DNA from 3 places in the Morganella morganii genome. Region 3 is predicted to be linked to each of the others. Evidence: predicted binding sites of a transcription regulator. Region 3 holds the regulator's gene; each other region holds the start of a gene.

Region 1 (10,750 bases), 790 kb from region 3:
GAAATCCGTCAGAACACCATACAGATACGTCCCTGCCAGCAAACAGATAGCAATCAGTGCAATTGTTTCAAGCAGAACCATTGAAGTGATCATGCGTCCGGCCTGCGGTTTTTCAAACGCGGTCGGTGCTTCATCATCCTGTAATTTCACATCGCTCATGGCTGTCTTTTTGATCAGGAAACGGGCCACCGGACCACCAATCAGGCCGCCGAGCACCAGACCAAATGTGGCACAGGCAATCGCAATTTCTGTTGCAGAGGTGAAACCATAGCTGTCGCTGAAAATTTTACCCCATGCCGCCCCGGTACCGTGACCACCGGAAAGTGTGATAGAACCGGCCAGCAGACCAATCAGCGGGTCAAGCCCCATCATTTTCGCCAGGGAAATACCGACACTGTTCTGCACAATCAGTAAGCCCACAACGGCAATCACAAAGATAAATAATGTTTTACCGCCCGCCTTCAGGCTGGCTAAGTTGGCGTTTAAGCCGATGGTGGCGAAGAACGCCAGCATCAGCGGGTCTTTCAGTGAATCATCAAATTTCACTTCCAGATCCATACCGGATTTGAGCCCCAATAATACAATCGCGACCAGAAGACCACCGGCCACAGGCTCAGGAATAGTATACTTTTCGAGGAATGGTACAGTTTTTACGAGTTTACGTCCCAGTAATAGGACGAGTGTGGCCGCAACCAGCGTGCCGTAAACGTCGAGTTGATACATTCACGTACCCCTTTTATTGTTGGTATTTGTTACATCAGTATCGCGTTAATAACGTCCTTATTACGCAAGAAAAAAAAGCAGGTATCGGGATTAAAGAAAAAAAAAGCGGATAAAGACAAGTTAAAATAAATAAAACTGTGATTATATTCCGCTATAAAAAATAACATCTCATCCGCGCAAACGATTGCTTTTGTGCCGCAGATCATTAAAATACGGAAATTGCTTATCCCGGACCTGTTGACATGAACTCTGCAATTTCTGACAAAACCAGTGTAACTCCCGCGACTAACACAAATAGTGAACTCATCTACCGTCTGGAAGATCGTCCGCCGCTGCCGCAGACCCTCTTTGCCGCCTGCCAGCATCTGCTGGCGATGTTTGTGGCGGTGATTACGCCGGGGTTGCTTATCGCTCAGGCGCTTGGCCTTTCCGCCCATGATACCCAGCGGATTATCAGTATGTCGCTGTTCGCTTCCGGGCTGGCCTCACTGCTGCAAATCCGTACCTGGGGGCCGGTCGGCTCAGGGCTGCTCTCTATCCAGGGCACCAGCTTTAACTTTGTTGCCCCGCTGATTATGGGGGGGTATGGCACTGAAAAATAATGGTGTGGATACGGAAGGAATGATGGCGGCGCTGTTCGGCACACTGATGCTGGCGGCGATGACAGAAGTGATCCTCTCCCGTTTCCTGCATCTGGCTCGCCGTATTATCACACCGCTGGTCTCCGGTGTGGTGGTGATGATTATCGGCCTGTCATTAATTCAGGTCGGGCTGACCTCCATCGGCGGCGGTTATGGCGCAATGGCGGATAACACCTTCGGCTCTGCCGATAACCTGATCCTCGCCGGTATTGTGCTGGCGGTGATTGTGCTGCTGAACCGCCAGAAAAACCCGTATCTGCGCGTCGCTTCACTGGTACTGGCGATGACCGCGGGCTATCTGGCCGCCTGGTGGATGGGCATGCTGCCGGATAACCATGCAGAAATTCCAAAAGAAATGATTGTGATCCCGGCACCGCTCTATTACGGCTTATCCATTGACTGGAACCTGCTGCTGCCGCTGATCCTGATCTTTATGGTGACCTCGCTGGAAACCATCGGTGATATTACCGCGACGTCCGATGTCTCCGAACAACCGGTGTCCGGCCCGCTCTATATGAAGCGCCTGAAAGGCGGCGTGCTGGCAAACGGTCTCAATTCCGCCCTGTCTGCGGTCTTTAACACCTTCCCGAACTCCTGTTTCGGGCAGAATAATGGTGTGATCCAACTGACCGGCGTTGCCAGCCGTTATGTCGGTTATGTGGTGGCACTGATGCTGATCGTGCTGGGGCTGTTCCCGGCCGTAGCCGGTTTTGTGCAGCACATTCCGGAGCCGGTACTCGGCGGTGCAACCATTGTGATGTTCGGGACGATTGCGGCATCCGGGGTGCGGATTGTTTCCCGCGAAACCCTGAACCGCCGGGCAATTATGATTATTGCGCTGTCGCTGGCTGTCGGCATGGGGGTTTCCCAGCAGCCGCTGATCCTGCAGTTCGCACCGGACTGGCTGAAAACCCTGCTTTCTTCAGGAATTGCGGCCGGTGGCCTGACCGCGATAGCCCTGAACCTGATTTTCCCGCCGGAGAAATAATCATCTGTTTAACCGCGTGACCGGAAAGGGTCACGCGGGCTGCTCTGTGCGGAAAAACCGCGATAATCCTTGTCACCATAAAGAGCCTCACGCTAGTATGCCCTCAGGATTATCTATCGGGGAGCGCATTATGAAATGGTTGGGACGGGCTGTTTTCTGGCTGATAACACTGGTCATTATTCTTATCGTTGCCACGGCCCTTGTGGTGCAGACATCATGGGGTACAAAACAGGTTTCAGCCCTTATCAGTGACAACACACGCTACAAAGTCTCGCTTTCCGCGATAAGTCACTCGCTCTCATCTCCCTCACTTATTTCACTCAGTGATGTCAGCATCAGCACGGTTTCCGGTGATTTTGCCCTGGAAGCGGCCAATGTTGAGCTGACCCTGGACTGGCGCAGTTTTTCTGAACCCGGCTGGTTTGCCCGTATCATTGTGCAGAAAGGGGATATCGAAATTTCTGATGCTGCTGACAGCAGCACCCTGCCGGTCAGTGCCGGGTTATTACAGCTCAATCAGACCGCACTCCGCCGCACCGACGGCAACCGGGTAATTGACGCGGAAGATGTTACCGGCGGGATCACACCGTGGCAGCCGCAGGGCAGTGACCTGACCGGAAACGGCAAATACCAGTTTTCCGCCAACAGCCTGAATTACTACGGGCTGCCGCTGAAAAATATCCTGACACAGGGCGAGGTCAGCGGAAAACAATTCACGTTTGATAACCTGACCGCCACACTGGAAAACGGCCTGATCACCGCCACCGGACGCCGCAGCGCCGAAGGTCAGTGGCAGCTGGATAACCTGTTGCTTAATGATATCCGCTGGCAGACACCGCAAACACTGACACAGCTGGCAGACAGCACAGAAAACCTGCCGGATATTCAGGCCAGGAATATCACCGCCACCAATATCAAGCTCGAAGGTCATCAGTGGGCGGTAAACTATCTGGAAGGCACGGTCAAAAATCTGGCCTTTAAACAAGGGCGCTGGCAGACGGACAACGGACAGGCAGATATCGCCGCAGCAGATCTGACACTCAGCGGGCAGCATTTTTCTGACATTATCAGCACCCTGGAACTGCGCGGCGATCAGATTGCGGTCAACCGTCTGACCGGCCGCTATGACAAGAGTATTCTGCGCTTTACCGGGGAGTGGAACCGCGCCACCCGGACACTGGATATCACCAGCGGTGTCGCCGACAACCTGCTGTACAGCCTCCCGGAACAGTGGTTCGCCACATTACAGGAAGCCGCCCCGCAGGGAATTGATGCTATCCGCCTGCAGGATATTAAAGTCTCCAATGCCCTGCTGATTGATACACAGCCGGTTTTCCCGTTCCAGCTCACCAATGTGAACGGCTACATCAAAACCATGCAGATCCTGAAATCCGGTCAGTGGGGATTATGGGACGGCGAGCTTTCTGTCAGTGCCGGCAATGCCACCTTTAACCGGGTCGAACTGCACCGCCCGTATCTGACACTGACTGCCGGAGCTGACAGTGCGGCAACCACACAATTTGCCGCCTCCGCCGGGGAAGGGCTGCTGAAAATGCAGTTTCAGGCCACACCATCCGGTACCGCGCCTTTCAGTTTCACATTACAGGCAACCGGTGCGGACAGTCAGATCCTGTCACAATGGGGCTGGCAACCTGCTCCGCTGACCGGCAGCGCCAATTACACCCTGCACCTGAACGGGCAGTTGCGGGCAGAGGATATCCGCAGCACACTGAGCGGCATGCTCTCCGGACAGGATAAACAGGGAAATCAGATAAACCGGGCTATCACGCAGGGACAGATGAGCAACACCCCGGGATCCGCAGAGCCAGTACCTTCTGCCCCGCCTGCACAGCGGGTGATCCCGGATAACAGCGAAACCGGAGAAATTCTGTAACCTTTGCTGATACAAAAACAGCGCCGTAAGGCGCTGTAGCGTCATCCATGACGCGCATGCTTTTCGTCCGCCTGCCCGTTATCACCGCCGTATCTGACCAATTGTCCTCTCTGTCAGCCACAGCGAAAGAAATGTGTTTTACCCCTCACTCCGCGCTGTGTTTCTGGCCGGGCAGCACCATATAGGTACCGGTAAAGACCGCGCCGACTTCATCCCCCTGCCCGACAGTCACTTCCAGCTTAATCCGCGCTTTACTGCCGCGTGCCAGACGATCCAGGTCGCCGCTGAGTTTATCGCGGGAAGCAATGGCTTCCGGTCTGCCTGCCACGGCCTTGCGGTAACGGATATTGGCATCCACCAGCACAATATCGCCGTCCAGGGAGTTTTCCTGTAACAGCAGCCAGATAAGTCCCCAGCCGGTCAGTGTCGCCATCGAGAACTGGCTGCCGGCAAAAATGGTCTGATGCAGGTTCTGGTTCGGGCCTTCCGGCATGGTGGTCATAAATTCCTGACCGGTGTACTGCGTAATGCGGATCCCCATTTTTTCGCTCAGGGGAATGGTTTCATACCATGCTTTCTGTAATTCAGCACACCAGTCAGGACGATGCAGGATCGCATCGAGGGTTTCAACGGATTTAATCATAAAAAAATGACGAACAGGCGTCGTTTGCGGGCCTGTAATCGGTCCTCTGTTTTCAAAACCTGATTTTTCAAAAAATGCGACCGCTTCCTCACGGGCACTGCAGACAATCCGCTTAACACCTTCCTGACGCGCCACGGACTCCAGTGCGCGTGCAATCAGTGTGCCCAGCCCGCGTCCCTGCATCTGCGGATCAACTGCCAGAAAGCGGATCACGCCTTCATTTTCTGCATTGATATACAAACGGCCGACAGCCACAGGCTGCCCGGTTTCGTCCACCACCATCTGATGATGTGCATAGGTATCATAACCGTCCTTTTCCGACCCCTGCGGCTGATTCAGCGGCTTGCGCAGCATCGCCCAGCGGAAATGAAAATAGCTTTCCAGCTCCTGATCGGTTTTTGGTACACGTAAATGATACATCGCACTTTCTCCTGTCAGTGGTAACCGGTGACCGGCCTGAGACTGTTGTATCATACCTGCAGCCAGAAAGTGACCGGACCATCGTTTGTCAGACTGACCTGCATGTCAGCCGCAAACCGGCCTGTTTCCGTCACCATTCCGGCTGCACGGCACTGCGCTACAAAGTGCTCATATAAGGCATTGGCTTTTTCCGGTGCCGCGCCGTTTGAAAATCCCGGGCGCATTCCTTTTTGTGTTTCCGCTGCTAAGGTGAACTGTGACACCACCAGCAACTGACCGCCGGACTGCGCCACATTCAGGTTCATTTTTCCGTCCGCATCACTGAAAATGCGGTAACCCATCACTTTCTCACTCAGGCGTTTTGATTTTTGTTCGTCGTCATCCCGCTCAACACCCAGAAGAACCAGCAATCCGGGACCGATTTCACCGGCAATTTCCCCGGCGATCCGGACATCCGCGCGGGTCACACGCTGTATTAATGCAATCATGTCATATCCGTTTAAAAAACAATCACACCTGAATTACTCAGTCACTTCTGCTGAAAAATCATACTCTGCAAAATAACGGGAGACTGTGCCACGATCGGTGACCAACACGCCTTTGATACCGAGAGCTACTGCCGCATCCACGTTTTCGCGGACATCATCAAAGAACACGGCATCCTGCGGCTCAAACTCTTCGGTTTCAAGCACATACTGATAGATATCCGGGTCCGGCTTACGCAGTCCCAGATCCTGGGAGAGATACAGGAAATCCGCGGAAGCAGCGATTTCCGGATAGTGCTGCGGCCAGTAATCCTGATGCAGACGGTTGGTGTTAGAGAGCACCACCACGCGGTGTCCCTGCTCACGCAGCCTGTTCATGATATCAATCACATCAGGGCGGACAGAGATAAAGATAGCCTGCCAGCCTTCGGCAAACTCATCAAAACTCAGCGACATATCCAGCTGGTCATTAATAGCTTCAGCAAATTCAACATCGGAAATTTTGCCGCATTCATGCTGTTTAAAGGTTTCACCGTGAATAAAATCACTACTCAGTTCGGACAGCGGCTTGCCGCTCAGATTACTCCAGACTGATAAAACACGTTTAAAATCAATATCAATAATGACATTACCCATGTCAAAAATATAAAGCATACCATCCCTCCGGGTTGATGAATTATTTTTACTCTACCCGCAGAGTCCCTTCCTGAACAGAGTGAAAACCATTTTCGGTGAGAAAAAATATCCGGGAGTGCGATCCCGCCCGTATTTCAGTGCGGTTATCAGCCTGTGACCGGTATGTAATCAGCACGCAGAAAAAGCTCAGGGCGCCCGGAGGCGCCCTGAGTGGCATGAATCAAAACAACCGGCAGAGATTAATCTTTGCTGCGGTGTGCGCGTTTGCGGTCGTTTTCAGTCAGGTGGCGTTTACGCAGACGGATAGACTTCGGCGTTACTTCCACTAATTCGTCGTCATCGATAAATTCTAACGCCTGTTCCAGGGTTTTCTCGATAAACGGCGTCAGTGTGGTCGCTTCATCAGTACCGGATGCACGCATGTTGGTCAGTTTCTTACCGGTCAGGCAGTTAACTGTCAGGTCGTTTGAACGTGAGTGAATACCGATCAGCTGGCCTTCATACACTTCAGTACCGTGACCGACAAACAGCTTACCGCGATCCTGCAGGCTGTACAGTGCGTATGCAACTGCTTTACCCTGACCGTTGGAAATCATCACACCGTTCTGACGGCGGCCGATTTCACCCTGTTTAACATCATCATAGTGACTGAATGTGGCATACAGTAAACCGGTACCGGAAGTCATGGTCATGAATTCAGTACGGAAACCAATCAGACCACGGCTCGGGATGCTGTAATCCAGACGTACGCGGCCTTTGCCATCCGGCATCATGTCACGCAGTTCGCCTTTACGCTCACCCAGTGCCATCATCACGTCACCCTGGTGCTGTTCTTCAATATCCAGAGTCACCTGCTCGAACGGCTCCTGTTTACGGCCGTCGATATCGCGGAAGATAACGCGCGGACGGGATACCGCCAGCTCAAAACCTTCACGGCGCATGTTTTCGATCAGAACAGATAAGTGCAGCTCACCACGGCCTGATACACGGAATGCATCCGGGTCTTCAGTTTCTTCAACGCGCAGTGCCACGTTGTGAACCAGCTCTTTCTTCAGACGGTCAAGGATCTGACGGGAAGTCACATATTTCCCTTCTTTACCGCAGAATGGTGAGGTGTTAACGCAGAAATACATGCTGACGGTCGGTTCATCAACGGCCAGTGGTTTTAATGCTTCAACACAGTTGGTGTCACAGATAGTATCTGAGATATTCAGTTCACCCAGACCGGTCAGCGCGATGATATCACCGGCTTCAGCAACTTCCGTTTCGATACGGTCCAGACCTAAATGTCCGAGAACCTTACCGATTTTACCGTTACGGGTTTTACCTTCCGCATCGATAACAGTAACCTGCTGGTTTGGTTTGACTTTACCGCGCTTGATGCGGCCAATCCCGATAACACCTAAATAGTTGTTGTAATCGAGCTGGGAGATCTGCATCTGGAACGGGCCGTCGAGGTCAACCTGAGGCGGCTCAACATACTTAACAATAGCTTCGTACAGCGGAGTCATATCATCCGCCATATCGTTATAATCGGTGCCCGCAATACCATTCAGCGCAGATGCATAAATGATAGGGAAGTCGAGCTGCTCGTCAGTTGCGCCGAGGTTGTCAAACAGGTCAAACACTTGGTCGATAACCCAGTCAGGACGTGCGCCCGGACGGTCAATTTTGTTGATAACGACGATTGGTTTCAGACCGTTTGCAAACGCTTTCTGCGTTACAAAGCGGGTCTGCGGCATAGGACCGTCCATCGCATCTACCAGCAGCAGTACGCTGTCAACCATGGACATCACACGTTCTACTTCACCACCGAAATCGGCGTGCCCCGGGGTGTCAACGATGTTGATGTGATAGTCGTTCCACGTAATCGCGGTATTTTTTGCAAGAATAGTAATGCCGCGCTCTCTTTCCAGATCGCCGGAGTCCATTACACGCTCTTCCGGTTTTGAACGCTCATCAAACGTACCGGACTGCTGTAATAATTTATCGACCAGCGTGGTCTTGCCATGGTCAACGTGAGCGATGATGGCAATATTTCTTAATTTCTCGATAGACAAAGACTTGTACCGTTTTCGTTAATGGATGGGAATTACGTCACAGATAGCATTCTTTTCAACAACGCCCATCTATGGTGTAGATGTTTGGTGGTATTTTACACGTTCTCTGAGGCAAGTGAAAGAAGTGTGATACATCTCACTTAAAAAATAAATGATTATAAAACATGGAGATAAAATTCATCCTGCCATTTTTTTACAAAATCAGCGGCGCATACCACGCTCAGCGACGAATTCAGAGGGGCATATCATAAACCTATTCAGGATAAAAGAGATACTTTTTTTGCGTTTGTGGCCGGGAAACGGTGCACTGATTTCATTGCACCATAATAGTGCATCCCGGATCTGCAAGCCGAATCAAAAATGCACCAATATGGTGCAATTCACTCCGTTTCCGCTATCCTTATCTGAGTAACCCGCAGCAGTAACGCGGTTTACCCTCTTTTAAAAAAGTTGGCACGCTTTTCGCTTTATATTTATCAAGCAATGTGAGAACCGCAATCAGTGTCCCTCCGGGTGACCACCAGAGGATTGACGGAACATCCCAAACCAGGAGATCTGAATATGTCTGTTGAACATGTATTGACCATGATGGAAGAGTACAACGTTAAATTCGTGGACTTACGCTTTACCGATACCAAAGGCAAGGAACAGCATGTGTCGATCCCTGCTCATCAGGTAGATGAAGATTTCTTCGAAGACGGAAAAATGTTTGACGGTTCCTCAATGGCCGGCTGGAAAGGCATCAACGAATCTGACATGGTACTGATGCCGATTGCGGAATCCGCCCTGATCGACCCGTTCTTTGAAGTCCCGACACTGGTTCTGCGCTGTGATGTGTTAGAGCCGAACACCATGCAGGGTTATGACCGCGACCCGCGCTCTATCGCAAAACGTGCTGAAGATTTCCTGCGCACCAGCGGTATTGCGGATACCGTCCTGTTCGGGCCTGAACCTGAGTTTTTCCTGTTTGATGACATCCGTTTCGGTGCCGATATCTCCGGTGCTTACTATCATATCAATGATATTGAAGCTGCCTGGAACACCGGTACTGTCTATCCGGAAGGTAACAAAGGCCACCGTCCGCGCGTGAAAGGCGGCTACTTCCCGCTGCCGCCGGTCGATTCCTCACAGGATCTGCGTTCTGAAATGTGTCTGGTCATGGAAGAGATGGGTCTGGTCGTGGAAGCACATCACCACGAAGTCGGTACTGCCGGCCAGAACGAAATCGCTACCCGTTTCAATACCATGACGCTGAAAGCGGACGAAACCCAGATGTACAAATATGTGGTGCAGAATGTGGCGCACCGCTACGGCAAAACCGCGACCTTTATGCCAAAACCGCTGGTCGGCGATAACGGTTCCGGTATGCACTGCCATATGTCTCTGTCAAAAGACGGCGTTAACCTGTTCTCCGGGGATAAATATGCCGGTCTGTCAGAAATGGCGCTCTATTACATCGGCGGGATCATCAAACACGCCCGTGCCCTGAACGCCTTTACCAACCCGACCACCAACTCTTACAAACGTCTGGTGCCGGGCTACGAAGCACCGGTCATGCTGGCTTACTCTGCACGTAACCGTTCGGCCTCAATCCGTATTCCGATTGTGTCCAGCGCGAAAGCCCGCCGTATTGAAGTCCGCTTCCCGGACCCGGCTGCTAACCCGTATCTGGCCTTTGCCGCACAGCTGATGGCCGGTCTGGACGGCATCATCAATAAAATTCATCCGGGCGATGCCATGGATAAAAACCTGTATGACCTGCCGCCGGAAGAAGCGAAAGAAATCCCGACAGTTGCACCGTCTCTGGGCGATGCACTGGATGCGCTGGCAGCGGATCATGAGTTCCTGGTACGCGGCGGTGTGTTTACCGAAGATGCGATTAACACCTATATCGACCTGCTGCGTGCTGATGTTCAGCGCCTGAATATGACGCCGCATCCGGTTGAGTTTGATATGTATTACAGCGTGTGATTCTGATAGTGCCGCCGTTTGGCGGCACTCAGAGTGACAGGTTCCGGTTTATTTTGTTGCCGTGAAGCACTTGACCCGCCGTTGGGCGGGTCCTTTTCTCCTGCGGGGTAAATACGCTACAATGCACCAAATTGGTGCAAAGAGGTGGATAATATGAACCCGGATAACAAACCGCAGGCAGAGCAGCTCCTTGATTCACTGATCAACTGTGTCCTGCTGCTGGATAATGATTTGATTATCCGTTACGCCAATCAGTCGGCCATGCAGTTATTCGCCCAGAGTGCCCGTA
Region 2 (10,750 bases), 1.3 Mb from region 3:
GGCATCCATCGACATCATACCGTAGCGGATACCGTTGAATCCGGTGTTCAGTTTCCGGATACGGATTTCCTCATCCAGCCAGGAACCGGCGCCGGAGAATGTCCAGTCCGCATTCAGCGGTTTCATCCGGCCATTTCCCCAGATTTGCCAGTACCAGCGGCCATTATCCGGCAGGAATTCCCGCGCCTGGCCTTTCATCTGAAAACGGTAACGCCCCAGCTCCGGATTATTCACCGTCACAATAGCATCCAGCGGCCCGGAAATTCCCTGCTGTGACAGCGAGGTTCCCGCCAGCGGCAGACGCAGTTCTTCCACCAGAAAATCCGGACTGAGCTGCCCGCGAGCCCGCACCAGTGCCCCGGAGCGTAACCGGATCACCGGATCGGCAAACGTGCCGGTCAGTACCGCCGGTACCCGTCCGGCTGCCCACATATCATTGTGATTAACCTGCCCGGCCAGCTCAAAAGGAATATCAAACTCAGTCAGCGGAAGCGGTGTTTCCGGTAACTGCAATACCACCGTGCCTTTACCGCGCACACCCTGCGTGGTCACGGAGATCCGCGCCCCCAAAAGCATATCCGCCGGTGAGGAGAGCCAGTTTTTCAGTTCTGCGCTGATAGTTCCCCGCAGGGGCTGTTCCCACTCATCCCAGCGCCATTCCCCGTTTTTAATCAGAATACTTTCCGCCGTGGCTTCCCAGGGAATATTCAGCAGCACGGTCTGCGGATCAGTTTCACTCAGCGTCAGAACACCCTGCCGCCCCTGCCAGTCAAAGGCAGCCATCAGCGGCTGTGGCCGGTATGTGGTTGTGATTTCAGCCTGTAATCTGCCTTTATCCGGCAGCTCCGCTGTATTCAGCGGCAGTGTCAGTGCGCCGCTGAGCGCAAATTTTTCATCACCAACAGTGGCATCCAGTTGTGACAGAGTCAGGTTCAGCGCCGGATCAACCGCCAGTTCCGCCTGAATGTTCTCACCCTGATAACTCAATTGCTGTCCCCGGCCGGGTGCGGTTGTCAGGCTCAGTTTTCCCCGGTACATCTGCCAGGGCGCGGGGATAACGTTATCAGCGGTCAGCGTCACCGGCGGCAACTGCGATAACAGCGCACCGATATCAACCGGTGTAGTGTCTGTTTCTTCAGGGCCGGAAGGTAATTTCTGAAAGCAACCCGCATCACCGGTCAGTGAACCGGCATCAATAATCCAGCGGCCGCCGCGCTGATAGTGAAGTGACAGCTTTTCCCCGCCCGCCAGCTGACATTCATTACTGCGGAGAGCCGCTTCTTCTATATAGAGGCCACCCGCACGAATTTTTGGCTGAGAAAGTGACAGTGTAACGCCATCCGGCAGAGAGGATTTCACCACGGCAGGCAGCCAGCGCGGAATTGTCAGCCAGGCCGCCGGGAGGATAATCATCAGCAGAGCAAGCAGTACGACCAGCACTTTCAGTAATTTTTTCATAGACCTCAGAGGTGCAGTTCCCCGGTTACAGATACATCAACTAAGCGTTATACTGTAGTCAGCAGATTTCAATCATTTCTGAACACAGGACCGCCCTATTTTGTCAGGGCTATCCGGTTTAGTGTAGCGATTTATTTTTTAGCGGAGGAACCCCGATGAAAATCGTCAGTTACAGTACCAAACATTACGACAGCAAACATATGGATTTGATTAATCAGGATCCTCGCTTTCAGTATGATATCGAATATTTTGATTTCCCGCTGACACAACAAACCGCAAAAAACGCCGTGGGTGCCGATGCTGTCTGTATTTTTGTTAATGATGATGCGAACCGGGAAGTATTGCAGGAACTGGCGGATCTCAATATCAGAATCCTCGCACTGCGCTGTGCGGGTTTTAATAACGTGGATTTAGCCGCCGCTGAAGAGCTGGGTATTCAGGTTGTCCGTGTTCCGGCCTATTCCCCGGAAGCTGTGGCTGAACATGCCGTCGGTATGATGCTGAGCCTGAACCGCCGTATTCACCGTGCTTACCAGCGCACCCGCGATGCTAACTTTTCTCTCGAGGGTCTGACCGGCTTTAATATGCATAACCGCACAGCCGGGATTGTCGGAACAGGCAAAATCGGCCTGGCCGTACTGCGGATATTAAAGGGATTCGGGATGCGCCTGCTGGTGTCTGATCCTTATCCTAACCAGACAGCACTGGATCTGGGTGCAGAATATGTCGATCTGAACACGCTGTTTGCGCAATCTGATGTGATTTCACTTCACTGCCCGCTGACGCCGGAAAATCATCATCTGCTGAATGAAACCGCATTTGCCAAAATGAAAGACGGCGTGATGATTATCAATACCAGCCGCGGTGCATTAATTGATTCCGCTGCCGCCATTAATGCCCTCAAACAGCAGAAAATTGGCGCGCTGGGTATGGATGTGTATGAAAATGAACGTGATTTATTCTTTGAAGATAAATCGAATGATGTGATTCAGGATGATGTGTTCCGCCGTCTCTCTTCCTGCCATAACGTCCTGTTTACCGGCCATCAGGCGTTTCTGACAGAAGAAGCTCTGTTGAGTATCAGCGAAACCACGCTGGAAAACATCACTAAGCTCTATAATGGCGAAACATCTTGTAACATTGTGTTACAGAATTGGTAGCTATTACACGGAACATTACAATTTAATCCCGGGGATTTTATTTTGTTTCCCGGGATTCTGGTCATAAAAAAACCAATAAACATAAACTTAGGTGATGTCATTCAGTTTATTCTTAATTTTGCCCATCCCGATTTTTGATGCTAATATTCGCTCCGTTTTTTGATGAGTTTTCCTCAATAATCACAGCAACTGACATTCCCGTTTATATTGATCAAATTTAAACAGGAATGTATTTCGGATAAAAAAAGCCCCGTAACGGGGCGGACAGGATATAGATACTGAGTAAAGTGTTTTTGTTTTAATGTCCGCATTATAAACTACACTTAATAAACAAATCCTAAATAAAAAGAACAGAAATAACAGCCCTTGTTTTTGTTGCGACAGGCTATTTGTTATGGGTCTGTTTAATAATACTGATGTAACATTCAAACTATAAAGTAAGACGTAGCGATCATATATTATCATTAACCGTTAACTATCATTTGTGATGTTATTAACTGATACTTTTCTCATAATATTAAAACGGGACACTTTCAGTTAATATCGAATACAGAGAGTAAAAATATGTCTATGTTAAACCGTTTAGTTTTAGTTGCAGGTATTGCATTATCTTTTGTTACACACAGCGCATCATTGCAGGGTCAGCAAGGCGGCGTCATCAATTTCTACGGGTCACTGACAGAAGCCCCCTGCACCTATCAGGTATCCGGCAATAACGTCAATGCCGAATGTTACCGTTCCGGTGAAACCGCCAAATATAACAGCAGTATTCAGGCGGATAATAAACCTAACGGTACATTAATACCGGATAACATTGGTGAAGTAAATATCACTCCGGTTTTATCTGATTCAGAAAAACATATTGTCACCATAAGCTATCGCTGATTAGGCAAAGATATACTACACAGCAAATATAGAAGTCAAATAACGGATTTATTAAAAATAACATTTATCCCGTATTATAAAAAATAATAAACAATATGCCTCATTTAAATCAAACACCCACGGGTGTTTGATTTTCTTATTTGTGATAAAGAAGAATCTTATTCCCGCCCTCATCGTGACCACTCTCAGATTCAGCCGGTAGTACTCTTATCTGTCATATGATAACGTCGTATGTAAATTAAGTAATATTAATGATACCGGTAAAGGGACACCGCACGAATGAATCATTCTCTGACAATGTTACTGCAGCGTTTGCAAACCACCGTACCTGCATCACAGGTTACTTTTACCCGTGATGAACTGAATATACTTATCCGGGTACTCTCTGCATACACTGCAGCACCGGCAGCCTCACTGATTATCACCACCCGCGACTCCGGAGCGGTCAGCCATGCTATTAACTACGGCTGGAGTGAGGAAGAAAAACAGCTGACGGAACAGCAAGGCGGGCAATATATCCCGCTGTTCCGTCATGATATCAGCAGCTGAACTATTCCCCGGCCAGAGCGCGCGGAAACAGTAAGTTATTCTCCAGGCTGATGTGTTCCATTAAATCATCAATGAAGGTATTGATACCGTTATACAGTACCCGCCAGGTTGTGCAGGCTTCTTCCGGTGCTGTGACATTATTGGTGATAAATTTAATCACCTCCACAATATCCCCCGCATCATCATGCTCTGCTTCCATAACCTGTACCGGCCCTGCCGCCTGCGGTCCCATGCCGTTGCAGATCATCGGAAACAGCACTTGTTCCTCTTTCATCATATGCGAGGTCAGCTCTTCATGCAGTGCCGTCAGTTGCCGGGTCAGCCCTTTCGGGACACTGGCTTTGGCGGCATGCACCCGCTCCACTTTTTCCGCCTGTAAAATCAGTTCCGGTAATTGTGCGCGGTGGCGATCGTGATAACGGGTAATAATAAAGGCGATAATGTCGCTCAGCGGGGCTTTCCGCCAGTCCTGCGCCGGTGCCTCATCTTTCAGGGCGAGTAATGCCTGTTCAATTTCATCGATATTCAGGGATTTTTTCTCTGCCGCTTTTGCCAGTGTCCGTTTTCCGCCGCAGCAGAAATCCAGATCATAACGGCGGAAAAGTGCCGATGCACCATTCACAGACAGCGCCAGTTCGCCCAGGGTTTTTTCACGTAATGTCATTTTTATTACCTCAAAATTCAGTCATAAACCATGATAAATCAGTGCTGCGGCAGCTGACGCAGCAGCGTAAAAGCATCACTGAGTTTGTCTTCCGTTACCGCAAAAGCGTGCAGATTTCCGGCGCTGTCATGGCCTTTGGCCGTCATACCGTTGCGGCTGATATCAATACTCCACCGCAGATCAGGATGATGAAAATCCCCGGCGAGCTGTACCGGCAGATCCGGTGTTTTCACCCTGATAAGCATTGGCGGCAGTGTCAGTTTTCCCTCTCCGCCGGTCAGATTTTTTGCCAGACAGACCGCGCTGAGCATAATCGGCTGCAGATACTGCATCACTTTACCGTCAATTTCCGCGCAATCGCCGAGGGCATAAATATCCGGATCGGATGTCTGTAATGAACTGTTTGTCACAATACCGCGCCGGACAGTCAGACCGGCCAGCTCAGCCAGCGAGGTATCCGGTTTCAGTCCGGTGGCGGCAATCACCACATCCGCGCGGGTCACACAATCATGATCAAACAACGCCTCTATATCATTTTCTGTTTTCTTCAGTGACTGTAACTGTGTACCGGTCAGCACCCGCACACCGGATGCGGACAGGTTATGCCGCAGACGGCTGCTGAGTTCAGCGGGCATCAGTGAGGACAAAATACTGGCCGCCATATCCGCCAGGGTAACGGTTTTCCCGGCCCGGCAGAAATCCATTGCCAATTCTGTGCCGATCAGGCCGCTGCCAAGGATCAGTACCCGCTGTGCATTACGCAGCCGTGTTTCGTGCCGCTGAAAATCCTCGCGGCTGTTAAGTGTCAGCATCAGTTCATTGCCGGGCACCGGCGGACGGCCCGGTGTTGCCCCGGTCGCCAGCACCAGTTTGTCATAGTGCCATTGCTGCTGCTCACCGCTGATAAGATGCTGTTGTGCATCAATGCCGCTGATCCGGGTATGCGGGAACAGCGCCACATTATATTGCTGTGCAAATTCCTGTGCTGACTGCCGGATAAGATCATCAGCACGCTGATTCAGACTTATCACATGGCTTAAATCCGGTTTGTTATATTCATCGATACTGTCTGCCGCAATCACCGTCAGCAGCACCTGTGTATCGGTTTTACGGATATTTTTCACCAGCTGGCGGGCAGCAAAGCCCCCGCCGATAATCACAATACCTGCACTCATGCGGCCTCCGTCGCCAGGACATCAAATACATCTTTACCGAGAGAGCATTCCGGGCACAGGAAATTATCCGGTACACAGGACCACGGTGTTCCCGGCTCCACGCCCTGCACCGGCTCGCCTTTCTCAGGATCATAAACCCACTGGCACACACCGCACTGCATGCACGGCCCCAAGTCCTGAGATGATACATTGGTGACACTGTCACATGATTTTGCTTTTCCGGTATCATTAACAGCGGCTGCCGGGGCGGCCACCGGTTGCGGCGTGATCGCTTTTGGTGCCGCAGCTGCCGGTCTGCTGACCGCCGGTAATACCCCGGTCGCCCACTGCCGCGCCAGGTCACGTCCGTATTGGCGGCACTCTTCAAGGGTATTCAGATCAGGACGCCATTTTGCTTTCAGTGACATCGTGGTTTCAAAACCGGCATCCATCAGCCGGGTCTGCACACGGTCAACCGCTCCGCCGTTCCAGCCGTAGCTGCCGAAAGCCGCTGCTTTTTTATTGCGGAACCGCAGACCGGTTAATTCCTCCAGCATGCCGGCAATTTTCGGCATCATGACATTATTCATAGTGGATGAGCCCACCAGCGCTCCTTTTGAACGGAACACACTGGTGATGATGTCATTCTTATCGCTGCGGGCGACGTTAAAGATTTTCACCGCCACATCCGGGTCCGCTTCATTGATCCCCTGTGCGATTGCATCGGCCATCATGCGGGTGTTGTTCGACATGGTGTCATAGAAAATCGTGATACGATCTTCCTGATAATCCGCCGCCCATTTCAGATACCACTCCACGATTTGAGTCGGATTATCGCGCCAGACCACGCCGTGTGAGGTCGCGATCATATCCACCGGCAGCCCGAAACCGAGGATTTCAGTAATTTTCGGGGTCACCAGACGGCTGAACGGCGTCAGGATGTTGGCATAGTAACGCTGGCACTGCTCAAACAGCTCAGTCTGATCCACCTCATCGTTAAACAGGCGCTCGTCGCAATAGTGCTGACCAAAGGCATCATTACTGAACAGAATGGCATCTCCGGTCAGATAGGTCATCATACTGTCCGGCCAGTGCAGCATCGGGGTTTCGACAAAAATCAGCTGTTTGCCGTTACCGATATCCAGGGTATCCCCGGTTTTCACCACATTAAAATGCCATTCCGGGTGATGATGATGTCCGTTAATAGAATCAATGGCATTTTCAGTACAGTAGATTGGCGTGTCCGGGATCGCCGCCATCAGTTCGGTTAATGCCCCGGCGTGATCTTCTTCCGCATGGTTAATCACAATGTAATCAATATCGTTCAGGTCGATTTGTGTCTGCAGATGCTGCACAAACTCGCGGCTGAATTTGTGATCAACTGTATCAATCAGGACATTTTTCTCTTCGCGGATCAGATAGCTGTTATAGCTGCTGCCGAGCAGGGTTTTGTATTCTGTTCCGTGGAAATCGCGGACTTCCCAGTCACGCTGTCCGACCCAATGCACATTATTTTTTACATGAATAGCCATTTGATAGTTACCTTCTGTTTTTATGCTTCGTTACAGAGAGATAATCAATTTGCGTGCCAACTTTTACTTTGTTGTTTTATAAAGATTTTAAATTTCAGGACAAAAAATAAGTGTCAAAATGACTATGCAATTAACTGTCATTATGACATTGTACTGTCATAATGACAGCGGAGGAACGCATGGGATTTTCAGTTGATGTACTTACCGGCATTGCTATTGCCTTACAGCGGGATATCGGTCATCAGGATCGCTTTCAGCGTCTGGTCTCCACGCTGCGCCGGGTACTTAATTGTGATGCAGCCGCGCTGCTGCGTTATGAATCACATCAGTTTATTCCGCTGGCGATTGACGGGCTGTCGCCGGATGTTCTCGGCCGCCGCTTCCGGCTGGATGCGCATCCCAGACTGGAAGCCATCGCCCGTGCCGGGGATGTCGTCCGTTTTCCCGCAGACAGTCAGTTGCCTGACCCTTATGATGGTCTGATCCCGGATCATGTCCATCTGAAAGTGCACGCCTGCGCCGGTCTGCCGCTGTTTGCCGGGCAAAACCTTATCGGTGCGCTGACACTCGACAGCCTTGCACCGGACCAGTTTGATACATTCAGTGATGAAGAATTACGCCTGATTGCCGCTCTGGCCGCCGGAGCACTTAATAACGCCCTGCTTATCGGTCAGCTCGAGAACCAGCAACTGGCATTCAGCGCCTCCGCCGGGCTGGCGGCAGGGCAATCCGGCGGACAAACCGATATTATCGGCCTTTCACCCTGCATGATGCAGTTAAAGAAAGAGATAGCCATTGTGGCCGGTGCTGATATGAATGTGCTGGTCAGCGGCGAAACCGGTACCGGTAAAGAGCTGGTGGTGCAGTCCATTCACGAATTATCCGCCCGCCGTGATCACCCGCTGGTGTATCTTAACTGTGCGGCACTGCCGGAAACCGTTGCGGAAAGTGAACTATTCGGGCATGTCAAAGGCGCATTTACCGGTGCTATCAGTAACCGCAGCGGGAAATTTGAAATGGCGGATAACGGTACCCTGTTTCTGGATGAGATTGGTGAGCTGTCACCGGCGTTACAGGCCAAGCTGCTGCGGGTCTTACAGTATGGTGATATCCAGCGGATCGGTGATGACAGGCCGCTGCGGGTGAATGTCCGCGTGCTGGCTGCCACCAACCGGGATCTGCGGGCAGAAGTTGCCGCAGGCCGTTTCCGGGCTGACCTGTTCCACCGGCTCAGCATTTTCCCGTTACAGGTGCCGCCGCTGCGGGAACGCCATGAAGACATCCTGCTGCTGACCGGCTATTTCTGCGAACGCTACCGTCAGACGTTTGGTTTGCCGCAGGTGGTAATAAGCCCCGCGTTACGCCTGGCGCTGCTGCACTATCACTGGCCGGGTAATGTGCGGGAGCTTGAACATGCCGTGCACCGCGCCATTGTGCTGGCGCGTGCCACCGGTAACAGTGAAGAGCTGCTGTTACAGCCTCATCACTTCTCGCCGGAAGAAATCCCTGAACCGGTTGTCAGCCCGGAAACACATCCTGCAGAGGCCGATCAGGATCTGCGCACGGCCACCGATGCCTTTCAGACGGAACTTATCCGCACGGCACTTACCCGCAGTGACGGCAGCTGGGCAGCGGCGGCCCGCCGTCTCGGGATTGATGCCGGAAATCTGCACCGTCTGGCAAAACGTCTGGGGCTGAAATAATCCCCGGACGGGACTTTTTGACAAATGTCATAGGGTAAGCCGCATTTTCTGCACTATGTTATGACCTCAAATGAAAATGATAACCATTACATTTATGAGGTCAGGGATAATGCAGAACAAAATCACCCGCCGCAGGCTGACACACTGCCTCGCGCTCTCACTTACTGCCGGTGTCTCCGCTGCGGCAGCGGAACCCGCACCGGACACCCTTATTGTCACCGCTGCAAAACAAAGCCGTCTCGCACCGGATGCCGCACAGGAAAAAGAAAAACTGGAGAATGTCGCGGGCGGCACCAACCTGATTATGGTTGAAAAGGATACCCGGCTGGCGACGCTGCATGATGCACTGGATTATCAGCCCGGCGTGCTGGTGCAGAATTTCTTCGGCGGTATTGATCAGCCCCGGCTGAATATCCGCGGCTCCGGTGTGCAGAGTGCCCCGCTGGCACGCGGCATTCTGCTGATGCAGGACGGGCTGCCGGTCACCGATGCGGACGGCAGTTTTCATATCAGCACCCTGGAAATGAGGGATGCGCGGATGATCAGTGTCCGGCGCGGCGCCAACAGCCTGAACCCGCAGAGTAACAGTCTGGGCGGTGAGCTGGATCTGATTTCCTATACCGGCCGCGATGAAGGCGGACGCCTGCGCTATGAATACGGTTCTTACGGCCGCGAAGGTTTACAGACGGCATTCGGCGGCGTATCGGATGACGGCCGTTTCGACGGACGCATCAATTTCACTTATGACCATTTCGACGGCTACCGTAAACACTCCTCATCACAGCGCAAAACCGTGCGCGGTAACTTTGGCTATACCGGTGATAATTTTGAGAACCGCACCTCCCTCAACTGGACCGATCTGCGCTTTGATGTCGCCGGGCCGGTCTCTGAAGCCGTGCTCGACAGTGATCCGACAGAGGTTTACCCGATGGTCTGGCTGCGGGATCCGCACCGCAATGTGGAGCAGTTCCGTGCCGCCAACCGTTCGGACTGGCAGATCGATAATCAGCGCATCAGTGCCGGTGTCTGGTATATCCGTACCCACGATAATTTCACCACCCCTGCCTATTACCGTTTCAGTCAGAGCCACAGTGAAGGTATGCAGCTGGGCTGGCAGATGGAAACCGAGCCGGTCTCCTGGCGGGCAGCACTGGCGGCTGATCATATGAGCCTGGAAACCGATCTGATGCAGAACCGGCGCGGCACAAAGATGGACAAAACACCGATCGGCAAGTTTGACGGCAAAGCAGACAATATTTATGCCTCCGCCGGTGCCGGTATTCATCTGACACCGGGTCTGACCCTGAATCTGGATCTCAAAGCCACTCATGCGCGGCGTGATACGGAAAAGCGCAACAGTTCCGTTTCACTGGATCAGAACTGGACCTTCTGGACCCCTAAAGCCGGGGTGATCTGGCGTCCGGCTGATAATCAGCGCTGGTTTGCCAACGTCAGCGCCAGTCAGGAGCCCGCGACCTTCCATGAAATCATTAATTCCTCTGACGGCCGCCTGACAAAACTGGATCCGCAGAAAGGCGTGACGTTTGAAATCGGCGGTGACGGTGATATTACCGAACAGCTGAAATGGAATGTGGCGCTCTACCGCAGCTTTATCAAAGATGAATACATCACAACTTATGATTCA
Region 3 (10,750 bases):
AGCGCGCGCTTCTTACTGGTACAGTGAATATTATTGCGTGTACAGCTGATACTCAGTACATCGCTCAGGGACAAATTTGCTTCGTTATTCATTTCATTGTTCACTTAGGATCAGAATCCCGGCAACCACCATGGTAACCGGGATCAGAGCACTGCTTTTTCCTGAGAAAATTCAGACTGTTAATTCAGTCATGCACCCGGGTGCAGAAAATTTACCGGTTTCTCAGTTTTTCTTTGTGTTTGGACAACTGACGGCCGAGTTTTTCTGCCATCTCATCAATTGCCGCGTACATATCCTCTTTTTCCGCTGAGGCGTGAAGATCCGCACCGTTTACCTGAGCCGTTGCCTCCGCAATTTTACTCACCTTTTCAATCCGCAGGATCACCTGAACGCTGTTAATTTTATCGAAAAACTGCTCCAGTTTCTTACACTTGGCTGTCACAGTCTCACGTAATGCGTCTGTAATTTCAACGTTGTGGCCGGTAATTTGTAATTCCATAGTGTCTTCCTTCTCAATGTGTATCAAATCAGCTGTTTACGCTGATTTGAGGGCGGGATGGATAACGACTCACGATATTTCGCGACAGTACGTCTGGCGACCTGAATGCCCTGTTCGGCAAGCATATCGGTCAGTTTGCTGTCGCTGAGCGGTTTCGCCGGATTCTCGGCGGCAACCAGTTTTTTCACCAGTGCACGGATGGCTGTGGAGGACGCCTCGCCCCCGCTGTCAGTACTGACGTGGCTGGAGAAAAAGTACTTCAGTTCAAAGATCCCCCGCGGACTGTGCAGAAATTTCTGTGTTGTCACCCGGGAAATGGTTGATTCATGCATCTCAACCCGCAGTGCGATATCTGCCAGCACCATGGGCTTCATATATTCTTCGCCCTGTTCAAAGAACGCCTGCTGCTCTTCCACAATACAGGTCGCGACTCTGAGCAGAGTATCGTTCCGGCTTTCCAGACTTTTAATGAGCCACTTTGCTTCCTGCAAATTGTTGCGGATAAACTGACTGTCACTCTCACTGCGGGCCCGCGAACCCATTGCGGCATAGTGATTATTGACCCGCAGACGGGGAATGCTGTCGGAATTGAGTTCCACTACCCAGCGTTCGCCGTGTTTTTTCACGAGGACGTCAGGAATAACATACTCTGATTCTCCGGTGTTGACTACCAGGCCCGGACGCGGTTCCAGCGACTGGATCAGATCAATAGCGGATTTCAGTGCCTCTTCTTTCAGTTTGGTCACCCGGCCCAGGGTCCGGAAATCCCGGTTCCCCAACAATGCCAGATGCTGATCAGCGATAGCAAGGGCTTCTTTCAGGCTCGGGGTTTCCGGCGGCAGAATTTTCAGCTGCACCATCAGACACTCCCGCAGGTCGCGGGCGCCCACACCCACCGGATCAAAACGCTGGATGCGCTTGAGTACGGCTTCCACATCTTCGGTGGTGACTTCATCGTCACCGATACTCAGGCGGATATCATCGACAGAAACGGTCAGATAGCCGGTTTCATCAATCGCATCGATGATTGAGAAGGCAATTGCGGCATCGGTTTCGGTAAAGGGGGTCAGGCGGGCCTGCCAGATCAGATAATCCTGTAAGGTTTCGGTGGTTTCACCCTGATAGAGCGGCAGTTCATCGTCGCCGTAATCATTGCCGGTGCCGGACGGTGTACCGGCGGTGTAGATTTCTTCCCACTGTGCATCCAGCGGCAGATCATCCGGCATGGCGGTCTGTTCGAGAGCCTCGGCGCTGTCCAGCTCTTTCTGTGGTTCAGATTCAGCCGGCGTGTCAATTTCCTGATGGTTATCATCAAGTTCCAGCAACGGGTTAGATTCCAGCGCCTCGCGGATCTCCTGCTGGAGTTCAAGCGTGGAAAGCTGCAACAAACGGATAGCCTGCTGAAGTTGTGGCGTCATCGCCAGTTGCTGGCTGAGTTTAAGCTGCAGACTCTGCTTCATTACGGACACGGGCTCCTTACGGCATTACAGGCGGAAACCTTCGCCTAAATAAACACGTTTAACCTGCTCATTATTCAGAATGGATTCCGGGCTGCCGTGGGCAATCATATGGCCCTGGCTGACAATATAAGCCCGTTCACAGACATCCAGTGTTTCGCGGACGTTGTGGTCAGTGATCAGGACGCCGAGCCCGTAATCACGGAGGTGCTGAATAATCTTTTTAATATCAATAACAGAAATCGGGTCAACACCGGCAAACGGTTCATCCAGCAGGATGAATTTCGGGTTGGCGGCCAGCGCGCGGGCAATTTCCACACGGCGGCGTTCACCCCCGGACAGTGATTGCCCCAGGTTATCGCGCAGATGGCTGATATGGAACTCTTCCATCAGCTCTTCCGCCCGCTCCCGGCGTTCATCATTGTTCAGATCTTTGCGGATTTCAAGCACCGCCATCAGGTTCTGCCATACCGTCAGACGACGGAAAATAGAGGCTTCCTGAGGCAGATAGCCAATCCCTTTGCGGGCACGTTCATGCAGCGGCAGCAGGGAGATATCTTCATCATCGATGCTTATCGCACCGGCATCACGGGGAACAATACCCACGACCATATAGAAGGTCGTGGTTTTCCCGGCACCGTTCGGGCCGAGCAGCCCGACGATTTCGCCGGAGCTGACTTCAAGCGTCACATCTTCGACGACTTTGCGCCCTTTGTAGGCTTTGGCTAATTTGCTTGCAGTTAATTTTGCCATAAATCGTTACTTACCTTTCTGGCCGGTTGCCGCCGGGCCTTTTTCCTGAAGTTGTGACGGCAGCAGTACGGTAGTCACCTGTTTGCCTTTGTCACTGAATGCCTGCATCTGCTGTGTCGGCACCACGTAGGTAATCTTGTCACCGGTGATATTGCTGTCCAGCTGTTCCAGGTAGGCATTACCGGTCAGCGTGACCAGTTCATTGGCCATTTCGTAACGCAGTTTGCTGCCGCGTCCTTTGATTGGCTTACCGTTATCCTGCATCTGGTAGAAGGTCACCGGATTACCGAATGCTTCGATCACCATTTTATTGGAATCGCCGCCCGGACGGGTGACCACCACTTTGTCAGCGCGGACATCAATTGTTCCCTGTTTTACCACGACATTGTCAGTAAATGTGGTGATATTTTTTTCTAAATCAAGGGCTTGTTTTAATGATGTTACCGTCACCGGCTGCTGTGTATCTTCTTTTAACGCCAAAGCAGGGACACTGACGGCCAGAATTGCTGTTGCAATCAGAGTATTAAGGATGTTTGCTTTCATTTGGGATCTCATAGTAAGTCTGTACATCTTTGATCAGTTCCGCATTACGATTGCGTAAATTACCCCGCATCTGCAATCCGACGGAACGCAGTCCTGTTCCCGTGATGGTGACTTTATCGTCAGAACTCACATCCTGGGTTGTCAGATTGACTTCGGCGTTATCCGTGGTGATCTGCCTGAGCTGTGTATCGGTGGTCAGGCTGTCAACCTGCACATCACCGTATAAATATAACATTCTGTCATTGGTTAATTTGGCCCGCTTTGCACGAATCGTCCAGGTGGCGGTTTTATCAGGGTCGTAGGTGGTCAGCACCGGATTAGTAAACCAGGTTATTTTTTCCTGAGCAAAGTTCTGCACATCATCCGCATTCAGCCGGTACGCCAGCAGCCCTGTCGGCTCGTAAGCCAGGGTTGAGGACGTTTGGGTTTTATACGTCGGCGTACCGTCTTCCACAATCTTACCGTCGGTGTCACCTGAACGGGTGACCGACAGGTTCCAGCCGAGCAGACCGAGGGCGATAAGCGCCAGAATAATGATCAGCCAAAGCTTAAATTTACTCATGAGATCCCTGATAAAGCCATTATAACCAATGAAATTCTCTTCAGACGGACAGGCCTCTGGCCGCATCCAGCTTATTTTGTGCCAGCAGAATCAGATCGCACAATTCGCGGACAGCCCCGCGGCCGCCTGCAATCTGTGTAACATAATCCGCTTTGGGTAACAATAACGGGTGGGCATCCGCCACTGCGGCGGATAAACCGACCTCTGCCATGACCGGCCAGTCAATCAGGTCATCGCCGATATAGGCGACTTCGCCGGGGCGAAGTACCAGTTTATCTAATAGTTCGCGATACGCCAAAAGCTTATCGCTCTGTCCCTGGTAAAGATGTGTAATTCCGAGTGTATTGGCACGATCTTCCAGTAATTTGGCTTTACGACCGGTAATTATCGCCACCTCCACTCCGGAGGTCAGCAGGCAGTGGATACCGTAGCCGTCACGGACATTAAATGCTTTCAGTTCTTCACCGCTGTTGCCCTGATAAATCAGGCCGTCAGACATCACGCCGTCCACATCACAGATAAGAAGCCGTATTTTAGCGGCTTTTTCCATAACTGTTTGCGCTATCGGGCCATAGCAGGTGTCAATAGTGGTAATTTGTGTCATCGTCAGTCCTTACACCACTCCGGCCTGGAGCAGATCATGCATATGCAGTACGCCGAGCAGTTTATCACCTTCTGTGACTAATAAAGAGGTGATATGACGGGACTGCATTAAATTCAGTGCCTCAACCGCCAGGGTATTGGCTTTGATGCGGATCCCGCCCGGGGTCATCACATCGGCAATCTGGCAGTTATTGAGGTCTGTGCCCGCATCGAAAATCCGGCGCAGGTCACCGTCAGTGAAAATGCCCTGAATAATCATGTCATCGTCACAGATAACCGTCATACCCAGTTTTTTACGGGTGATTTCCACCAGTGCTTCGCGCAGTGAGGCGGTTTTCGGCACACGCGGGATATCATCCCCGGTGTTCATCAGGTCGGAAACCAGTAACAGCAGTTTGCGGCCGAGCGCGCCGCCCGGATGTGAGAGGGCAAAATCTTCAGCGGTAAAGCCGCGCGCCTGTAATAAGGCAATCGCCAGCGCGTCACCCATCACCAGTGTGGCGGTGGTGCTGGTGGTCGGCGCAAGGCCGAGCGGGCAGGCTTCCTGCGGGACTTTAATACACAGATGAATATCCGCTGCTTTTCCCATAGTACTGTCCGGGTTGCCGGTCATGCAGATAAACGGGATGTTCTGACGTTTGATAACCGGGATCAGCGCCTGAATTTCTGAGGATTCACCGGAGTTTGAAATTGCGATAACCACATCTTTCTTTGTGACCATCCCCAGGTCGCCGTGTGCGGCTTCACCCGGATGCACAAAGAAGGAAGGGGTACCGGTGCTGGCAAATGTCGCGGCCATTTTGTGGCCGATATGACCGGATTTTCCCATCCCCATGATGATCACTTTGCCTTCACAGCGGAATATCAGTTCACAGGCTTTATCGAAATCATCATTAATATACTGTTCGAGTGACGCGAGACCTTCACGTTCAATCCGGAGGACACGTTTACCTGTTAGTTGAAAATCAGTTCGGGACATCAGTTTTTTCTCACTTTCAGTATCTGTCTGTGTATTAATGGCTGACGCTTATCAGCCGGTAAAAAGGCTTATCAGCCAGGCGGTGAACGCACTGAGCAGAATAATGCCTTTCAGCCGGTTCAGCCGCTGGTTCCGGCCGGCCGCAAAGAAAATAAATAACACACCGGCCGCGATCATCACGGCGAAATCGGTCATAAAACTGTCTGCTGCCATCGGCGCGGTGGCTAATAACGCCGGGATCCCCGCAACGACCGTGGTATTAAACAGTGTCGCGCCGATAAGATTCCCCAGCGCGATATCTTTTTCACCTTTGACCGCCGCCGCAATCGTGGTGCACAGTTCCGGCAGACTGGTACCGACAGCCAGGATAGTCAGTCCGGTGATGCGCCCGCTGATCTCCGCATAGCGGGTGAATGCAGAGGCGTTATCGATCACAATCCGGACCGCCACCGGCATAATCAGCAACCCGGCGACCAGCCACAATAAAGCAACCGGCAAATTATTTTCCTGCGGCAGTTCATGGTTTTGTTCAGTAGTGAAGCCGTCATACTGATCCCGCCGCGCCATTGCGGCAATTTTCACCACCAGCCAGAGACTGGCGAGCCCCGCAAGCACCAGAAACCCGCCCTGAACCCGCGTGATACCGCCGGACCAGATAAACAGCCCGAACAGCGCCATTACGGCCAGCATCAGCGGAAGCTCACGGCGCAGCACCGCCGACTGCACACTCAGCGGGCGGATAAGGGCGGCGAGGCCTGCAATCAGCAGTAAATTGGTAATATTGGATCCGATAATGGTGCCGAGCGCCAGATCCGGCTGCCCTTCAAGCATCGCACCGGCGGAGGTCAGCAGTTCCGGCAGCGACGTACCGGGACCGGCCACCAGAATACCGGTGATAAACGGGGAGATGCCGAGAGAACGGGAGAAAACCGCCGCACCGTACACAATCCGGTCAGAGGCATAAACCAGCAGAATCAACCCGGTCAGTAAAAGGATGCTGGTAAGTAACATGGCTCTCCTCCGGGCTGAAAAACAGTCAGAAATAATGAAGTACGGGAAATTGAGGGTATTGTACGGGCTGAGGCGCAAAAGTAAAACAGACGTTTTGCGCCCGGCGGGGGCGTTAATGTTAAATGCTGATATACTTGTGTATCACGCTGTTTATACCCCGTTACTCAGGGGTGATAAATAATTCAGACAGTAACACCCGCATTTAAAGGCGAAAACTGCCGGATTTTTTTATATTATGATGGGTCAGTCCTGTATGTGTTGCAGAAACACAAAAAACATAACGTTAAGGTTGTGAGGTCATGAACCGACAGACGGAAAATATTATTGAGATCCGGAACATGTGCTTCCGGCGCGGTTCGCGCATGCTGTTTAATGATATCAGCCTGGATGTGCCGCGCGGCAAAGTGACCGCGATTATGGGGCCGTCCGGGATCGGGAAAACCACACTGTTACGCCTGATTGGCGGGCAGTTACGCCCGGACAGCGGCGAGATCTGGTTTGACGGCGACAATATCCCGGCACTTTCCCGCAGCAGACTCTATCAGTCGCGCCGCAAAATGAGCATGCTGTTTCAGTCCGGCGCATTATTCACGGATATGACAGTCTATGACAACGTGGCGTTCCCGCTGCGCGAGCATACCCGTCTGCCGGAATCCCTGATCCGGACAACCGTGATGATGAAACTGGAAGCGGTTGGTTTACGCGGGGCGGCAAACCTGATGCCGTCAGAACTCTCCGGCGGGATGGCACGGCGTGCGGCACTGGCGCGGGCCATTGCTCTGGATCCGGATCTTATCCTGTTTGATGAGCCGTTTGTCGGCCAGGATCCGATTACCATGGGTGTGCTGGTAAAACTGATTGATGAACTCAATCAGTCGCTGGGTGTAACCTGCATCGTGGTCTCTCACGATGTGCCGGAAGTGCTCAGTATTGCGGATAAGGCTTATATCGTCGCGGAGCAGTCCGTTATTGCACAGGGCACCGCAGAAGAGTTGCAGGAGAACACCGAACCGCGTGTGCGCCAGTTCCTGGATGGTATTGCTGACGGACCGGTTCCTTTCCGCTATCCGGCGGGTGATTACCAATCAGATTTATTAGGATAAACGAGACATGTTGACACAGGCACTTGCTGCTTTGGGACGCCGCGCGTTAGCGACATGTGCGTCTTTCGGGCGGTCAGGATACATGCTGTTCCGTGCGCTGTTCGGCAAACCGCAGTTTGCCCGGCAGTGGCCGTTGCTGCGCAAGCAGCTGTACAGCGTCGGTGTGCAGTCCCTGCTGATTATTTCAGTATCCGGGCTGTTTATCGGGATGGTTCTGGCCTTACAGGGATATCTGGTTCTGAAAACCTTCAGTGCGGAAGCCAGCCTTGGCATGATGGTGGCGCTGTCGCTGCTGCGTGAACTGGGGCCGGTGGTGACCGCACTGCTGTTTGCCGGACGCGCCGGTTCTGCGCTGACCGCGGAAATCGGGCTGATGAAAGCCACAGAACAGTTATCCAGCCTGGAAATGATGGCGGTGGATCCGCTGCGCCGTGTGATTGCACCGCGTTTCTGGGCCGGTTTGATCAGTATGCCGTTGTTATCCATGATTTTTGTCGCCGTTGGTATTCTTGGCGGGGTCATGGTCGGGGTGGACTGGAAAGGGATCGATGAAGGTTTCTACTGGGCTTCCATGCAGGCCAATGTGGACTGGCAGAAAGATGTGATGAACTGCATTTACAAGAGTGTGGTTTTCGCCTTCACCGTCACCTGGATTGCCCTGTACAACGGGTATGATGCTATTCCGACGTCTGAAGGGATTAGTCGGGCAACAACACGCACGGTCGTTCATTCATCGCTTGCCGTGTTAGGGTTAGATTTTGTGCTTACGGCACTGATGTTCGGGAATTAAACAATGCAAAGCAAGAAAAATGAAGTTTGGGTCGGGCTTTTCGTCTTAATTGCCATTGCGGCGATTATCTTCCTGGCACTGAAAGTGGCGGATATCCGCTCTGTCGGCAGCGAAAAAACCTACCGCGTGTCTGCCACCTTTGATGATATCGGCGGTCTGCAGGCCCGTTCACCGGTAAAAATCGGCGGTGTGGTGATTGGCCGCGTCAATGACATCCGTCTGGACAAGGACTATAAACCGGAAGTGACGCTGGATATCTACAGTCAGTATGACCAGATTCCGGACACCAGTTCGTTATCTATCCGCACCTCCGGTCTGCTGGGTGAACAGTATCTGGCGCTCAGTAAAGGGTTTGAGAATACAACCGATCCGGATCTGCCGATGACTGAAATGCTGAAAGACGGCAGCCGTATTCAGGACACCAAACCGGCGATGGTGCTGGAAGATTTAATCGGTCAGTTCCTGTATAAGAGCGGCGACGGCGAAGGGGGTAATACCCCGGCACCGGCTGCACAGCACTGATACGAAAAGTAATGTAAAAACGGATATTTTTGCCCGCAGAGGCAGACATCCTGCATAATACTGTTTACCGAAGACACCTTCACGGCGGAAAGTGCCGGTGATTAATCAGGAGTTGATTATGTTTAAGCGTTTACTGATAGCGGCGATGCTGGTGGTGATGGCCCCGTTTGCCGGAGCTGTTGACCAGACAAATCCGTATACACTGATGAACGATGCGGCGGCGAAAACCTTCAGCCGTCTGAAAGCCGAACAGGCGCAAATCCGGCAGAACCCGGACTATCTGCGCACTGTTGTTCAGGAAGAATTACTGCCGTATGTGCAGATCAAATACGCCGGTGCACTGGTGTTAGGCTCTTACTACAAAGATGCGACGCCGGCACAGCGTGATGCTTACTTCAAAGCCTTTGAGGCTTATCTGGCACAGGCATACGGCCAGGCACTGGCAATGTACACTAACCAGACTTATCAGATTGATCCTGCACAACCACTGGGTGATAAAACCATCGTGGCTATCCGTGTGACACTGACAGAGCCGGCAGGGCGTCCGCCAATCCGTCTGGATTTCCAGTGGCGTAAAAATACCAAAACCGGTAACTGGCAGGCTTATGACATGATTGCCGAAGGCGTGAGTATGATCACCACCAAACAGAATGAGTGGGCATCTATTCTGCGTCAGAAAGGGGTTGATGGTCTGACTGCGGAGCTGGAACGCAGCGCGAAAACCCCGATTACCCTGGATCAGAAATAATGACGGCTGCGCTGACGTGGGAAAAACAGGGTGAAACGCTCGCCCTGAACGGGGAACTGGATCGCGATACACTGCTGTCGTTCTGGAATGCACGTCAGCAGCAGATGAGCGCCGTGCAGACGGTGGATGTTTCCGGTCTCAGTCATGTGGATTCTGCCGGGCTGGCCATGCTGGTCCGTCTGCGGGGAGAGCGCCCGGAAGCGCCGTTTGTGTTATCCGGAGTAAGCGCTAACTTGCAGATGCTGATGTCACTCTACGGCGTTGAGTTTGAATTCAGTCAGAACGCGTGAATTTAAAATAATGTAAATAACGGCGCGACAGATACATATTTGCCGTTATTTTCCGTAAGGTAACTGCCTCCGGTTGTGTCACCACAGCCGGAGGCATTTTTAATGGTTTAAGAGCGGGGCATATTCGATTACGATAGTGCCTATAACACACAATCTGATAACCAATTTGAGAAATTATGGATACGAATGAAATCAAACAGGTGCTGATGGATAAGTTAGCACTTACTGACGCAATTGTGACCGGTGACGGCAGCCATTTTCAGGTGATCGCGGTCGGCGATCTTTTTGACGGCATGAGCCGCGTTAAACAGCAGCAGGCCGTGTATGCGCCGCTGATGGAATATATTGCGGATAACCGTATCCACGCGTTGTCTATCAAAGCCTATACCCCGGCTCAGTGGGAACGGGATCGTAAACTGAGCGGGCTGTAACCGCGGCGGCTGACAATGCAGTGACAAGTAACGCGGCAGCAATTAATGATAATGAGAGTGTCTACAGATGGATAAATTTCGGGTAAAAGGTCCTTCCGTTCTTCAGGGCGAAGTGACTATCTCAGGGGCAAAAAATGCAGCATTGCCTATCCTGTTCGCTGCAATTCTGGCGGAAGAACCGGTTGAATTACACAATGTGCCGGAACTGCGGGATATCGACACCTCTGTGAAGCTGTTAACGCGGTTGGGTGCAAAAATTGAGCGCAAAGGAACCACACTGCGTGTGGATGCCTCTGCAATTAATGAATATTGTGCACCTTATGATCTGGTCAAAACCATGCGCGCATCTATCTGGGCGCTGGGGCCGCTGGTGGCCCGTTTTGGTCACGGTCAGGTTTCTCTGCCGGGCGGCTGTGCTATCGGTGCCCGTCCGGTTGATTTGCATATCACCGGTTTAGA

What was found. Region 3 encodes sigma-54, which starts transcription at its own class of promoters, with help from an activator protein. Its sites were predicted from a motif close to GTTGGCACANNTTTCGCTNT; they were not measured.
Region 1: the regulator sigma-54 is predicted to act here: its motif matches at 8,940-8,959, upstream of glnA (glutamate--ammonia ligase).
Region 2: the regulator sigma-54 is predicted to act here: its motif matches at 7,444-7,463, upstream of norV (anaerobic nitric oxide reductase flavorubredoxin).

The regions. Positions count from the first base shown of each region.
Region 1 covers NZ_CP069157.1:3,677,439-3,688,188, forward strand. The annotation lists gene gltS (sodium/glutamate symporter) at 1-723, opposite strand, end outside; partial or broken gene JL661_RS17575 (uracil-xanthine permease family protein) at 966-2,352, shown strand; gene JL661_RS17580 (AsmA family protein) at 2,483-4,246, shown strand; gene fabY (fatty acid biosynthesis protein FabY) at 4,392-5,309, opposite strand; gene dtd (D-aminoacyl-tRNA deacylase) at 5,360-5,797, opposite strand; gene yihX (glucose-1-phosphatase) at 5,831-6,448, opposite strand; gene typA (ribosome-dependent GTPase TypA) at 6,670-8,490, opposite strand; gene glnA (glutamate--ammonia ligase) at 9,052-10,461, shown strand; gene glnL (nitrogen regulation protein NR(II)) at 10,615-10,750, shown strand, end outside.
Region 2 covers NZ_CP069157.1:1,937,167-1,947,916, forward strand. The annotation lists gene JL661_RS09350 (YdbH family protein) at 1-1,458, opposite strand, end outside; gene JL661_RS09355 (2-hydroxyacid dehydrogenase) at 1,614-2,618, shown strand; gene JL661_RS09360 (hypothetical protein) at 3,183-3,503, shown strand; gene JL661_RS09365 (hypothetical protein) at 3,783-4,052, shown strand; gene ytfE (iron-sulfur cluster repair protein YtfE) at 4,054-4,716, opposite strand; gene norW (NADH:flavorubredoxin reductase NorW) at 4,755-5,891, opposite strand; gene norV (anaerobic nitric oxide reductase flavorubredoxin) at 5,888-7,402, opposite strand; gene norR (nitric oxide reductase transcriptional regulator NorR) at 7,582-9,105, shown strand; gene JL661_RS09390 (TonB-dependent receptor family protein) at 9,215-10,750, shown strand, end outside.
Region 3 covers NZ_CP069157.1:655,519-666,268, forward strand. The annotation lists gene ptsN (PTS IIA-like nitrogen regulatory protein PtsN) at 1-92, opposite strand, end outside; gene hpf (ribosome hibernation promoting factor) at 212-499, opposite strand; gene rpoN (RNA polymerase factor sigma-54) at 523-1,959, opposite strand; gene lptB (LPS export ABC transporter ATP-binding protein) at 1,984-2,709, opposite strand; gene lptA (lipopolysaccharide ABC transporter substrate-binding protein LptA) at 2,716-3,252, opposite strand; gene lptC (LPS export ABC transporter periplasmic protein LptC) at 3,233-3,814, opposite strand; gene kdsC (3-deoxy-manno-octulosonate-8-phosphatase KdsC) at 3,855-4,418, opposite strand; gene kdsD (arabinose-5-phosphate isomerase KdsD) at 4,428-5,396, opposite strand; gene JL661_RS03065 (calcium/sodium antiporter) at 5,448-6,407, opposite strand; gene mlaF (phospholipid ABC transporter ATP-binding protein MlaF) at 6,707-7,510, shown strand; gene mlaE (lipid asymmetry maintenance ABC transporter permease subunit MlaE) at 7,518-8,300, shown strand; gene mlaD (outer membrane lipid asymmetry maintenance protein MlaD) at 8,304-8,822, shown strand; gene mlaC (phospholipid-binding protein MlaC) at 8,941-9,570, shown strand; gene mlaB (lipid asymmetry maintenance protein MlaB) at 9,570-9,860, shown strand; gene ibaG (BolA family iron metabolism protein IbaG) at 10,037-10,291, shown strand; gene murA (UDP-N-acetylglucosamine 1-carboxyvinyltransferase) at 10,359-10,750, shown strand, end outside.